DNA from 3 places in the Pseudoalteromonas sp. NZS127 genome. Region 1 is predicted to be linked to each of the others. Evidence: predicted binding sites of a transcription regulator. Region 1 holds the regulator's gene; each other region holds the start of a gene.
The links. Region 1 encodes sigma-54, which starts transcription at its own class of promoters, with help from an activator protein. Its sites were predicted from a motif close to GTTGGCACGNNNNTNGNNT; they were not measured.

Region 2: the regulator sigma-54 is predicted to act here: its motif matches at 2,611-2,629, upstream of I6E78_RS12055 (LiaF domain-containing protein).
Region 3: the regulator sigma-54 is predicted to act here: its motif matches at 2,026-2,044, upstream of I6E78_RS16520 (EF-hand domain-containing protein).

Annotation. Positions count from the first base shown of each region.
Region 1 covers NZ_JADYWN010000001.1:142,783-147,489, reverse strand. The annotation lists gene I6E78_RS00725 (HPr family phosphocarrier protein) at 16-288, opposite strand; gene rapZ (RNase adapter RapZ) at 332-1,177, opposite strand; gene ptsN (PTS IIA-like nitrogen regulatory protein PtsN) at 1,199-1,651, opposite strand; gene hpf (ribosome hibernation promoting factor) at 1,656-1,943, opposite strand; gene I6E78_RS00705 (RNA polymerase factor sigma-54) at 1,970-3,463, opposite strand; gene lptB (LPS export ABC transporter ATP-binding protein) at 3,533-4,258, opposite strand; gene lptA (lipopolysaccharide transport periplasmic protein LptA) at 4,255-4,707, opposite strand, start outside.
Region 2 covers NZ_JADYWN010000012.1:85,503-90,209, forward strand. The annotation lists gene I6E78_RS12045 (GGDEF domain-containing protein) at 1-763, shown strand, start outside; gene suhB (inositol-1-monophosphatase) at 835-1,638, opposite strand; gene I6E78_RS12055 (LiaF domain-containing protein) at 1,909-2,574, opposite strand; gene I6E78_RS12060 (BON domain-containing protein) at 2,890-3,453, shown strand; gene I6E78_RS12065 (YqaE/Pmp3 family membrane protein) at 3,529-3,687, shown strand; tRNA gene I6E78_RS12070 (tRNA-Ile) at 3,995-4,071, shown strand; gene I6E78_RS12075 (hypothetical protein) at 4,195-4,707, shown strand, end outside.
Region 3 covers NZ_JADYWN010000024.1:39,757-44,463, forward strand. The annotation lists gene I6E78_RS16510 (TrkH family potassium uptake protein) at 1-939, shown strand, start outside; gene I6E78_RS16515 (flagellar brake domain-containing protein) at 988-1,659, shown strand; gene I6E78_RS16520 (EF-hand domain-containing protein) at 2,127-2,339, shown strand; gene I6E78_RS16525 (calmodulin) at 2,489-2,701, shown strand; gene I6E78_RS16530 (EF-hand domain-containing protein) at 2,772-2,987, shown strand; gene trkA (Trk system potassium transporter TrkA) at 3,063-4,439, opposite strand; gene rsmB (16S rRNA (cytosine(967)-C(5))-methyltransferase RsmB) at 4,527-4,707, opposite strand, start outside.

The sequences.
Region 1 (4,707 bases):
TAAATAAAGTGCCTACTATTCTTGTTCGTTAAAGCGCTGCGCTATTAATTGGCCAACGGCATGTAAAGCATGCTCTGCATCGGGTCCTTCGCACACTACTTTTACTTCTTTACCTTGGCTGCTTTCTAGTAACATTAAAGCCAGTACGCTATCGCCAGCGGCTTCTTTTTCATCTTGAAATAAGGTAATAGATGCGTCAAATTGTACCGCTAATTGTGCTAATACGGTAGCAGCTCTAGCATGCAGGCCTAGCTTGTTTTTTATTAAAAATGTATTTTCTAAGCGCATAAGATACTCTACTTAAGCTGAACAGATGATTATTTAAATTGAATTATTTTTCTTGCTCGCGATGGCGAATTTTTACATTAGGGTGAGACATAGCAAAGCTTTCACCAATTGTTTGCGCTAAATAAACTGAGCGGTGCTGACCACCAGTACAACCAATAGCAATGGTTAAATAACTGCGATTATTACGCTCTAGGTGTGGTAACCACGTTTGTACAAAGGTTTGAATTTGCCAAGTGAATTTTTGCACAATACTATGACTAGCTAAATAATCTTTTACTGGTTGATCTAATCCAGTTAAAGGCTTGAGCTCCGGTTCCCAGTGTGGGTTTGGTAAAAAACGCGCATCAAAAACATAATCAGCACCTTTGGGAATACCATGCTTAAAGCCAAACGACTCAAAGGTAATGATAAGCTGTTTGTCTTTTTTACCGAGTATGGTTTCACGCATAGATTCAGCAAGTTGATGCACACTTAAATCGGTTGTATCAATGACATGATCAGCCCGCGTTACGAGTACATCGAGTAATTCTTTTTCCTTTTTTATTGCTAAATCTAGCGGTAGCGAATCAATCGAAAGCGGGTGCAAGCGACGTGTTTCTGAATAACGGCGGATTAACGTTTGATCGTCGCTATCTAAATAAAATAACGTTGGTTTAGCAAAGTCGGGTAAGTACTCAAGAATATCGTTAAACTGCTGCTGGTCTTTAGGCAGGTTACGCACGTCTATACTAACGGCTATTTTATCGTAGTTATCAGAGACACTGCGCACTAATGAAGGCAGCAAATTTACCGGAATATTATCTACACAATAGTAACCTAAATCTTCTACAACACGTAAAGCAACTGACTTACCAGAACCTGATCGGCCACTTATAATAATTAATTCCATTTACCACCCCTTTATTAGTAACTAGGATTGATCCAAAATAACTTGGTATAACGCTTCATCAGACTTTGCCGCACGCAATTGCTTACAAAACTCTTTATCGTTTAGTTTATCAGCTATTGTGGCTAGTGTTTTCAAGTGCTGCTGGTTATCGCCATCGGGCACTATAAGCGCAACAAAAATATCAACTGGACGATTATCAATTGCATCAAAATTAATAGCGGTTTCGCTTATTAAAATTAAGGCAAGAGGCTCTTGTGCCCCGCTCATACGGCCATGTGGAATTGCTATTCCTCGGCCAATACCGGTACTACCTAGCTTTTCTCTTGCCAATAAAGCAGTGAGAATATCTTGCTGAGGTAAATACGGCATTTTTTTATGCGCGAGTTCACTGATGAATTCTAAAATTCTTTTTTTACTATTAAAAAGGACCACAGCTTTGCTGCAGTCCTGGCATATAAGTGAGCTTAATTTCATAGTGTTAGTGTCGAGCAAACTTCTCTTTGTGTTTAATTACTTGACGATCGAGTTTGTCAATCAACGAGTCAATGGCAGCGTACATATCTTGGTGTTCGGTCGATGCAAATAGCTCAGCGCCACTTACAAAAATTGTTGCTTCAGCTTTTTGACTTAATTTTTCTACATCGAGAATAACATGCACATTAGTTATGTGATCTGAGTGTCTTTGCAGCTTTGCAAATTTATTATTTACATAGTCTCTTAATGAGTCTGTAATGTCTACATGACGACCAGTTAAGTTTAGTTGCATCAGCATTTTCCTCTTTGTTGTACGTCTTAAATCAAGCTTTTACGTTGATTCGACGGGGGAATAGCCAGAGATTCGCGATATTTTGCAATTGTCCGTCTAGCTACTTTAATTCCTTGCTCAGCCAATATATCTGCAATCTTGCTATCACTCAATGGTTTGGCTAAGTTTTCTGCAGCTATCAACTTTTTAATCAGGGCACGTATGGCAGTTGATGAACATTCGCCACCATTTTCGGTGCTTACATGGCTTGAAAAAAAGTACTTAAGCTCAAAAATGCCACGTGGAGTGTGCATATATTTTTGCGTAGTGACCCGTGAAATAGTCGACTCGTGCATTTCAACTATTTCGGCAACATCGTTTAATACCATAGGTTTCATGGCTTCTGGGCCATGTTCAAAAAACGCTTGTTGCTGCTTAACAATACAATTAGTTACTTTCAGGAGTGTTTCGTTTCTACTTTCTAGGCTTTTAATAAACCATTTAGCTTCTTGTAAGTGCGAGCGAATAAATTGGCTGTCACCGCTGGATTTTACTGTACGAGACATAGCCGCATATTGGCTGTTAACACGTATTTTTGGCATGCTATCTGGGTTTAGCTCTACCACCCAGCGGCCTTTTATTTTTTTAACAGACACGTCAGGTATAACGTATTCAGACTCTTCTCTGACAATAGTATCCGCAGGCTTAGGATTAAGCGTATGAATAAGTGTCATTATTTCTTTAAGCTCTTCTTCTTTGAGCTTAGTTTTTTTCATTAACGTACGATAGTCGCGAGCAGCGAGTAAATCGATATGATCAGTTAACACCATTTTTGTTTCGTTAATATAAGGGGTGTCTTTATCAAATTGATTTAATTGAATGCATAAGCATTCTTGCAAGCTGCGAGCTGCAATACCAACAGGATCAAATAATTGAATGCGCTTTAGCACTGCTTCTATTTCATCTAGTTCTACTTCGTGTTCGTCGTCAGTTTCTTGGTTAAAGCTTGCTAAAAGGTCTTCGCAACTGAGGGTTAAAATACCAGAGTCATCTACGGCTTCAACAATAGCTATGGCAATAGCTTCGTCGGTAGGGCTAAAAGGGGTGAGCTGTAATTGCCACATTAAGTATTCATGCAGGGTTTCGGTTGATGCACCTTGATAAATAGATTCATCTTCAGGCATTGGCCCTGATGAAGAGGCAGGCGCTGCGCTCATATATTCATCCCATGATACATCCATGGCCATGTCGTCGCTTATGGTGTCTTTATTTAGTGCTTCACCGCTATCTTGCTCATACTCGCTTGGGGTGTCGTCAGCAGAGGCGCTAACAGTAATGTCATCTGCTTTTTGCTCGTTTTTACCTGCTGATTCTTCCGTGTAATCTTGTTCATCAACTTCAAGTAATGGGTTGCTATCAAGTGCTTCTTGTATTTCTTGCTGGAGATCCAAGGTACTAAGCTGCAATAAGCGAATAGCCTGTTGCAGTTGCGGAGTCATTGTAAGTTGCTGGCCCATGCGCAGCTGTAATGATTGCCTCATTTATCTCTAACAATCCTTATAAATTGATATGATTAATCTTAGCAGATGCTTATAGTAATAACATAAATATTACAGTTTGAACTGCTCGCCTAAATAAACATCACGTACTGTTTTATCGTTTAATACAAATTCAGGAGTACCAGATGCAATTAGCTCCCCATGAGAAACAATGTAGGCTTTTTCACAAACATCAAGGGTTTCCCTTACATTGTGGTCGGTAATTAGTACGCCAATACCACGATTTTTAAGGTGTTCTATAATTTTTTTAATATCGAGTACTGAAATAGGATCCACGCCAGCAAAGGGCTCATCAAGCAATATAAATTTAGGATCTGCAGCTAAAGCACGTGCTATTTCTACGCGGCGACGTTCACCACCAGATAGTGCCATACCTAAGCTGTCGCGAATATGTTGCAGGCTAAATTCGTCCAACAAACTATTTAGGGTTTCTTCCCTGGCTTGTTTATTTAGTTGCTTACGCGTTTCTAAAATAGCCATTAAATTTTGATACACAGTGAGCTTTCTAAAAATAGAAGACTCTTGTGGTAAATAACCAATACCTAAACGAGCACGGCTGTGCATAGGAAGTAAGGTAATATCGTTATCATCAATTAATATTTTACCTTTGTCGCTAGGAACTAAGCCTACAATCATGTAAAAGGTAGTGGTTTTACCTGCGCCATTTGGGCCAAGTAAACCAACAATGCTGCCAGCTTTTACTTCAAGTCCTACATTTTTAACAACTTCACGGCCTTTATAGCTTTTTGCTAATAGCTCTGCTTTTAATGTACTCATGGCTGACCTTTATTGAGTTTTTGTTCTTTTTTTACGTCTATAGGCACTAAAATAGTGTGTACCCGATCAGTTGAGTTTTCATCTTTTTCAGCACTTATAAGCTGTTGCTCTATATCGTAGGTGATGCTTTTAGCCGTAATTTTTTGCCCAGCTTGAGAAATGTTTGCATCTCCTACTAGGGTTAAAAAACGTTTCGCTACATCGTAACGTACTTCGTTAGCGCTGGCGCTCATGACAGTACCATCTGCTTGCTTTTCTTCAAAATATGCAGGACTGCCCGTGGCAATTAATAGTTGTTTATTATCGCCAAGTTCGTCGCGCTTATGTACTTCTAAACGATCGGCGGTGATACGACGATTACCGTGAATTATCTCGACGTTTTTCTCAAAAATACCAACGTTTTCTTTTAGTTGGCCTTCTTGGCGGTCAGCACTAATAGAAATTTGATT
Region 2 (4,707 bases), on a different contig from region 1:
GGACAGGCAACCGCTAGTGGTAGATGAAAACCAGCTGCTAGATAACGTTAGTCAGCAAATTACCGAATGCGACTTTGATATTCGCCGCCATATAGTGATCACCCGAGGGCAGCAGTATTTAGGCATTGTGCCAGTACGCGACATATTAAAACATATAACAGATGAAAAAATTCGTCATGCGCAGCACGCTAACCCATTAACTATGTTACCCGGTAATCTAGCTCTTAACGATGCCATAGAGCGGCGTTTAGCTGCACAGAAGGCATTTTCATTGGCGTATTTAGATTTGAACCATTTTAAACAGTTTAATGATTTATTTGGTTATGCTAGCGGCGATAGTGTAATAAAACTATTAGCAAATATTACGATGCAGGCGTGTAGTAATACAAACAGTTTTGTTGGCCATATTGGCGGCGATGATTTTATGGTGCTATTTGATGATAATAATGCTGCTACAGTGTGCGAGCATATTATTCGCCAATTTAAAATAGAGTCACAGGTGTTTTTTAGTTCCGAACATATTAAAAATAAGGGGTACTGGAGTGAAAATAGAGAAGGGCAGCCACAATTTGTGCCATTAGTAACACTGGCAATAGGCTTGGTTACTCCCGATTTACACCATTATAAGAATAGCCATCAGGTTGCAGCATTGGCCAGTAATGCTAAAAAATCAGCAAAGCGCTTTGCTCATAGCCATTTGTTTTTATGTCAGCGTAGTAAGCCAAGTAGTGTGGTTGCTAGGTTAGAACAACAAGCAGTTTAATCGTCATAAATAATTTTTTGCAGACAACAAAAAAGGAGCCTAAGCTCCTTTTTTAAACCATGCAATTTTTATTAACGAAGTAATGACTCAGTTAATACAGGGCGAATTTCGCGAATTATTGCTTGGGTTAGCTTAGGTGCGCCACAAATAATGTTACCACTATTGTTATAGTTTACGCCGCCAGCAAAATCTACAACCATGCCGCCAGCTTCTTTTACTAATAACTCGCCTGCAGCAGTATCCCAAGGTTTTAAACCAATTTCGAAAAAGCCATCAACGCGTCCAGCAGCAACATAAGCCATGTCTAGCGCAGCAGAGCCCGCACGACGGATATCAGCAGTATGTACGAATAAAGCTTTAAACGCTTCTGTGTATGCATCTAGGTGTTGTTTTTGCTTGAAAGGAAAGCCAGTAGCTAAGATTGAACCGCCTAAATCAACTGTTTTAGAAACGCGTAAACGCTTGCTATTAAGTTGTGCGCCTTGACCACGAGAGGCAGTGAAAAGCTCACCACGAATTGGATCATAAATAACGGCTTGGTCTAAACGACCTTTTACTTTAAGTGCGATAGAAACCGCAAAATGAGGAATACCCTTGATGAAGTTAGTTGTGCCATCAAGCGGGTCAACAATCCATTGGTAATCTGCATCCTTACCTTTATGCTCGCCTAATTCTTCACCAACAATGCAGTGATCAGGGTAAGAGCGTAAAATGGTATCGCGAATTATAGCTTCTGCTTCTTTATCAATGTTAGTCACTAAATCGTTAGTGCCTTTTTGTTGAACTTCAACTTTTGATAAATCTTCACTTGCACGAAGTATAATTTTGCCTGCGTTACGCGCAGCGCGAACCGCAATGTTTAACATTGGATGCATGGTATTACCTTTGGGTTGTAAAAGAACGTTTATATATTTTAGCTGGCGTATTTTAGCGACTTTTACCATAAAGTAAACAATAAAGCCTAAATACTTTTGTTTGTTTTTTGTACTTGCTTGATGTGCAGGGCATTTTATACAAATTCAGCATTGATGAATCTGCAAAGCGTTTTTTAATGTGTCCTAGTGCTTTAAAAATGTAGCATGTTTTTTACTCTTTAACCTGGGCCCAAGTTATAAAGCTATGAACATGCTTTTATAGGCAGCACATCACATGGGAGTACCACTTTTACCACCAAGCTGGGTTTTTAATTGGTTTGCAAAGCTAATAAACTTTTCTTTAATGGTGCGCTTAATCTTTATTTCTACTGAGCCCATAATAGCCTTTCCCTCAATATGGATGGTCGGCCCTTGATGCTTGTTAAGTGCCACTGTTTTATTTTCAACACTACTAATAATGCTAAACATTTTTGATACTACATTGACGTGTTCTGGTACGTATATTTCATCACTGCCAAAAATACAGTTAACATGAATCGTTACCTCTTGGTGGGTAAAAACAGCATCAGTAAAATCAAGTACTACCGAGCCCATAAAGTTAGTCAGGTAAATATTTTTAGGCACAACCCATTGGCCGCTTCTTTCATTGGAGCCTAAAATACTGCGTAATGTAAAGTCACTCTGGCTAGATTGTTGAGCGCTGTAATTGGGTGAAAATTGCGAATGCTTTTGGGCATTATATTGCTGATCAGTATTAAGGGTTAAATCCTCAACTAAGCTAACAAGGGTTTCATTATTATTTGTAGCCATTGCCTCATCTAAACGCCTTTCAAATGCTTCAACAGAAATAACTCCGTGGCTGTAATTATAAATTAGTTGATCAATCACTTCTTCGCGCACTTGCTCTTGCGGGCGGTCTGTTATTTTTACGCTCATTAGGGTATTCCTTTTATTTTACTATTGTCACTATATAAGCAAAGCATATACCAAAAATATTATTGTTATTAATCAGTTTGTTATGTTTTTAGCCTATTTGTGACTTTGTTATATTAACGATCCATTAACCAAAATGGTAATTATCTAGTTATTTTCACTACTGAGAACTTTTTACCGATAAGTCGGTAAAAAAGTGATGTATACAAAGTGAAGTTATTTTACATCCCTGCCTTAACTTTTTGATTCTAATTGCTTATTAAAGTTGGCCTAAAGCTGGCATTAGTTAAAGTGTCTTTAATCAAAAGGAGAAAGATTATGAAAACATTTAACAAATCTATCATTGCGGCGTTAGTTTTAGGTACTACGGCTATGGGTGCTCAAGCGAGCAGCTGGGAAAATGAAAGTAAAGATGCTTGGATTGATGGTAAGGCTGAAACAGTGCTTCTTATGAACACTAACCTCAATAACTTTGACATCAACACTGATGTAAAAAATGGCAAAGTTATACTAACAGGTAAAGTTAATAGCGAACTCGACAAAGAGTTAGCAGAAGAGCTTGTACTGAGTTTAGATGGCGTAACCGATGTTGATAACCAGCTTACTGTTGTGAAAAACATGAACAGTAAAAGCCATGACAACATGAAAGATGATGATGGTAGCGGCTTAACCGACGCTAAAATTACCACAGTCATCACAACGCGTTATTTATTTAACTCAGAAGTCGGTGGTACAAACATTGATGTAGATACTGACAACGGTATAGTTACTCTTACCGGTACAGTGAACTCAGATGCTGAAAAACAGCTTGCAGTAAAAATTGCTAAAAATGCTGAAGATGTTCGCGACGTAGTAGATAAACTAACGATAGTTGCAAAGTAACATAGTATTTATAAAACCCAGCTCTGCTGGGTTTTTGCTTATAAGTTTTTTAGTTTATAAATAAGGAGAGTACTTATGGATATTATACGTATTATTTTTTCAATCTTACTGCCACCACTGGGAGTATTTTTACAGGTGGGTTTAGGCTTACATTTTTGGATAAATATTTTACTTACGTTGTTTGGTTACTTCCCTGGAGTAATACATGCAATCTACATTATCGCAAAAAAATAATTCATTTCTGTTTGTCGCGTAATATAAGCTATAAGTTGCTTCTTTAAAGCCCAATTTTTAAATTACGCGATATACAGCCTTCCATTTCATTTTTACTTAGCTGCCAGTATTAACCCTAAATTCTGCAAATTTTAATATTACACCCATAAAAAGATTACTATTTAAGCAGTTAGACCATTGATTGTTAAAATAAAGACTTTTGCTAGTGACAAGCCCCTAAAAACTTTTTATACTGCACCCCGCTTTAGTCGCTATGTGGCTAAACGCTTCTTAAAAAAATTAACTGTTTACAGTTATACAAAAAGTTGGCCCCTTAGCTCAGTTGGTTAGAGCACACGACTCATAATCGTTAGGTCCCCAGTTCGAGTCTGGGAGGGGCCACCACTTTTCAAAGCTTTCCAAGTAAATACCTACTAACCGAAATTACCCTGTGCTACTTTTGAATTTACCATACTGAATTAATACAGTATAGTTTTAACAAATCATCAAATACATAACGGACTATAGATGCACGGACGAAAAGTAAATATTTCTTTATCATTAATTGCTCTTATATCTTTATTTTCAATAACTACTATTCTACTTATCTTATATGCCAGAGAGGTATTCGATCAAAAGTGGGCACCAATTGTAGGTGGTATGGCAATATCATCTTTAGTTTCCTTAGTTCAGTTTTTGATTGGTTATAAAAATTACCGAAATAATGAAAAGCTTGAGGATTGTGGTGTTTTAGAGTTTCTTAGCACCAGAGGTGATAGGAAATACTACTCTCGATTAATAAATAAAGCCGATGCTAAATTTGACCTGATATTTCACACCTCTAAGCGTTTCTTTGAAGATTTTTGCGAAGAAGAAGCTGAAGATAATTTTCTCATAAAAAAGCTGGATGGCAATCAAAAACTAACAGTGAGAATGCTACTGACCCATCGGGATTTTCTAGAGCCAGAAGAGCAGCCCTCATATGACATCAGTAAACGAGCGATTAAACGCCTTACTGATAAATATAATCAACGCTTCCAG
Region 3 (4,707 bases), on a different contig from region 1:
TCTAAAATGACCCCGCGAATTGCCGACACCGCAAAGCACCTTTGGTATATATATGTGTCAATTACGCTTGCGTGTACCTTAGCGTATTGGATTGCAGGCATGGATTGGTTTGACGCAATAAGCCATGCATTCTCAACGGTCGCCATTGGTGGGTTTTCTACTTATGATGCCTCTATGGGGCATTTCGATAGCCCCGTAATTAACTTTATTTGTGTGTTCTTTTTAATTATTGCAGCCATTAACTTTTCACTGCATTACGCTGCGGTAGCAAGTAGAAATATCAGTGTTTATATTCGCGACCCTGAGTTTAAAGTGTTTTTATGTATTCAGTTAGCGCTGGTGGTTATTTGCTTTACCGTGCTTTCGTCTCATGAAGTGTATGCCAATGGCGATGAAACACTCGATCAAGCGTTATTTCATGCTGTTTCAATTAGTAGTACGGCTGGGTTTGCCACTGATAACTTTTCGGCTTGGCCATTATTTTTACCAATACTGCTTATATTTTCGAGCTTTATAGGTGGCTGTGCGGGCTCTACCGGTGGCGGTATGAAGGTGGTGCGCGTATTCTTACTATACTTACAAGGCGTGCGAGAGCTTAATAGGCTAGTGCATCCTCGGGCTATATATTCTATTAAGTTAGGCAGCAAGGCGTTGCCAGATAAAGTAGTAGAAGCTGTATGGGGGTTTTTCTCAGCGTACGCATTGGTGTTTATAATTATTATGTTAGCGCTGATGGGAACCGGTATGGATAACATTACAGCGTTTTCTGCTACTGCAGCGTGTTTAAATAACCTTGGCCCGGGCTTAGGAGATGTTGCATCGCACTATGGATCTATTAGTGATGGTGCTAAATGGTTGCTTACTATTGCTATGGTATTTGGCCGTTTAGAAATATTTACTTTATTAGTGCTGTTTACGCCTACATTTTGGCGCGGATAATTTAATTGTTAGTTTATAAAGAGTATTAGGGAAAAGGATATGCCAACAATGCCGACAACAAACTTAGAAAAGCTACACCAAATAATGCCTGGTGCCATGGTTGATCTTGAAATTTTAACACCAACGGCTAGCAAGCGTGTAAAAACAGAGTTTATAGGTTTACTCGAAAATCGATTTATTATTTTAAACTATCCGAGCTCAAAGCGCCTGCCTACAGCAAGCGACTACCTGCACGATGGGGAAATGGTGGTAGTAAGAGCATTAATAGAGGGGAGTGGTGGACAGGTCATCGCATTTCGTCAGCAAATAATGTCTGTTGTATCTCATCCCGCACGATTACTTTTTATTAATTACCCAAAGCAAGTGCAGTTATTCGACTTACGCTCGCAAGCTCGTATACCTACCTTATTATCGGCAAAGCTAAAACTTAGTGATGACAGGATACTCGATGGGGTAATAAAAGATATTTCGCTAACCGGTATAAAGTTTGATCTTAAAGACAAAGCTTTGGCCGAAAACATTAAAGGGATGCAATGCTCAATCATCCTCGATAGCAGTAATAAGCAAGTTAAAGACTTTCAGGGAGAAATTTGTAGCGTGAAAGAACACGCTCAAGGTGCTTACTGTGGAATAAAGCTATTAGCCAGCGAAGAAGAAATGAAAAGCTTTATGGGGGATCACTTTATTGACCCTTCAATACTCGAATCAGAAACCGAGTAACTGTACATTTCGCTATTTTGCAACAAAGTAGCGATTTATTAAATTTAATTTTAAATAACGCATGTCTGTGTTTATAAAAACAAAATAACCAATATAAAACAATTGCTTAGAGGAATTTAAACTATTGGTTATTTTCATATCAAAAATTATTCAGCTATAACCGAGTTGAATACCCCAGCTAAACAGTTTCCTTACAGTGTGAATTTATAATCTGTGGCGTTTTTTCTTTTTATAAGACACTGAATTTATTGGGATTTATTTTTTGGGTTTAAAGTGTGTTGCAAAAGGGCAACAAAAACAGACGGTTAATTATCTCCTTTAAGTACATATTACCTTTAACCAACTGAAATTATTGATATTTTAAATGTTGGCACCGAAGTTGTAATAGTTAAGCTGTATTGCATTAAACGTGATTTAAAGTGAAACACTTAATCGCAGTTAACATAAACTTTGAAGGAAGATTGATTATGAAAACATTAAATAAAACGTTAGCACTTATCGCTCTAGCATCGTCATCAGCCGCTTTTGCAGCAAGTGATTTTGATACCCTTGATGTAGATGGTAATGGCGCAATTAGTCAAAGCGAAGCCGCTGTAGATGCAGAGTTAATGAGTATTTTCTCAGAGCTTGATACTGACCAAAACGGTGAGTTATCAAAAGAAGAATTTTCTAAAGCATAAGCAAAATGCAAGGTTGATAAAATTCTGTGTTGCCAAAGACAACCTAAGTAAGCAAGGGAGCTTATGAAAAAGAATAACAAGGAAAGTATAAACCTTAGCATATCTAATTTTTTGATAAACCATTGAATAACATAGTAAAGGATTAAATTATGAAACAGTTAAATAAAGCACTCGCACTTATCGCTCTAGCATCGTCATCTGCCGCTTTTGCAGCAAGTGATTTTGATACCCTTGATGTAGATGGTAATGGCGCAATTAGCCAAAGTGAAGCGTCGGTAGATTCCGATTTAATCGCACAATTTGCAGAGTTAGATACAGATGGTAACGGTGAGCTTTCTAAAGCAGAGTTTGCTAACTACTAATTACTTTTTTTCGGTTATTTTTCACAGTCAGGGATTTCTGAGAAGGACCTCTCATTTTTAGGAGATTATTATGAAAGTATTAAATACATCACTTGCGATTTTAGTTTTAGCGTCTTCAGCAGCAGCCTATGCAGCAGTGGATTTTGCTTCTTTTGATACCAACGGCGATGGTGTTATTTCACAGCAAGAAGCTGCGACAAATACACAGTTAGTAAAAATATTTGATCAGCTAGATACTGACGGAAATGGCGAGCTTTCTAAAGAAGAGTTTGCCAAAGTACAATAAAGATTTAGTACCTTATATTAAAAAAGCAGCTTAACTAAGCTGCTTTTTTGTGTTTAAAGTAGCAACAATATGCTGCTATAAAAATATAGCGCTCACCTGAAATAGTTTTTCTACAATATTAATGTGCTTTTTATCAATTAAGAACATGATGACATGGTCGCCCGACATAATAATGGTATCGTCGTGGGCAATAAGCACGTCGTCGTTACGTACTACAGCGCCAATAGTAGTACCTGCTGGGAGTTTTATATCTCTTACAGTTCGGCCAACTACTTTAGATGTATTTTCATCACCATGGGCAACAGCTTCAATAGCTTCAGCTGCACCTTTGCGCAGTGAATATACGTTAACAATATCGCCGCGGCGAACATGAGTAAGTAATGCCGAAATAGTGGCTTCTTGTGGTGAAATTGCAATATCAATATCGCCGCCTTGTACTAAGTCAACGTATGCACTGCGTTGAATAAGTACCATGGTTTTTTGTGCGCCCATACGTTTTGCTAGCATGGCCGACATTATATTTACTTCATCATCGTTGGTTACCGCAATAAACACATCAACCTGATCAATATGCTCTTCTGACAATAGCTCTTGGTCTGACGCATCACCGCAAAAAACAATCGTGTTGTCGAGCATTTCAGAGAGTTGCTCGGCGCGCTCTTTGCTGCGCTCAATTAATTTTACACTGTGATTTTTTTCCAGTGAGCGCGCTAGGCCTGCACCTATATTACCGCCACCAGCAATCATAATGTTTTTATATGAACGCTCTAACCTTTGGAGTTCGTTCATAACGGCGCGGATGTGTTTAGTGGCTGCTATAAAAAACACTTCATCATCGGCTTCAATAATTGTTGTGCCTAGAGGTTTTATTGCTTTTCCTTGGCGATAAATAGCGGCTACACGAGTTTCTACATTGGGAATATGCTGTTTAAGCGTAGATAGCGCATAACCTACTAATAAACCGCCATAGTAAGCTTTTACAGCAACCAAAGAGAGCATGCCATCGGCAAACTGCAGCACTTGCAATGCGCCTGGGTAGTCTATTAAGCGGCGAATGTACTTAGTTACTAATGCCTCAGGAGCAATATAGTGATCGACCGGTAAGTCATCGTTATGAAACAGCTTTTCACGATACTTTAAATATTGCTCAGAACGAATTCGGGCTATTTTAGTCGGGGTATTAAAAATACTATACGCGACTTGGCAGGCAACCATGTTTACTTCATCTGAACTGGTTACCGCGATAATCATATCGGCGTCTTCCGCGCCGGCTCTGCGAAGTACATCTGGGTGAGCACCGTGACCAGCAACGCCTTGTAGGTCATACTTATCTTGAAGCTCGCGTAAGCGGTTGCCGTCAATATCAACGACCGTTATTTCGTTTTGTTCACCAACTAAATTTTCAGCTAGCGTGCCGCCTACTTGGCCAGCTCCGAGTATGATTATTTTCATTATTTACCAGTGTTATAAGTACCTATTGCTATGAAGTATTAGCTATCTAAAATAAGATAGATAGCTAATTGTTGTGTGCTGTATAGGTTATATTTTTTTAACTAGTTTAGCGTAATAAAAGCCATCGCTTTCACCAGGTAGCAACTGCAAACCAGGTGTAGTGGGCGTGTCTTTATCATGTAGAGGAATATGCTCAACATCATTGTTATTAGCTAAAAACTTAGCAACTTGTTGTTGGTTTTCTTGGGGGAGTACTGAACAAGTAGCG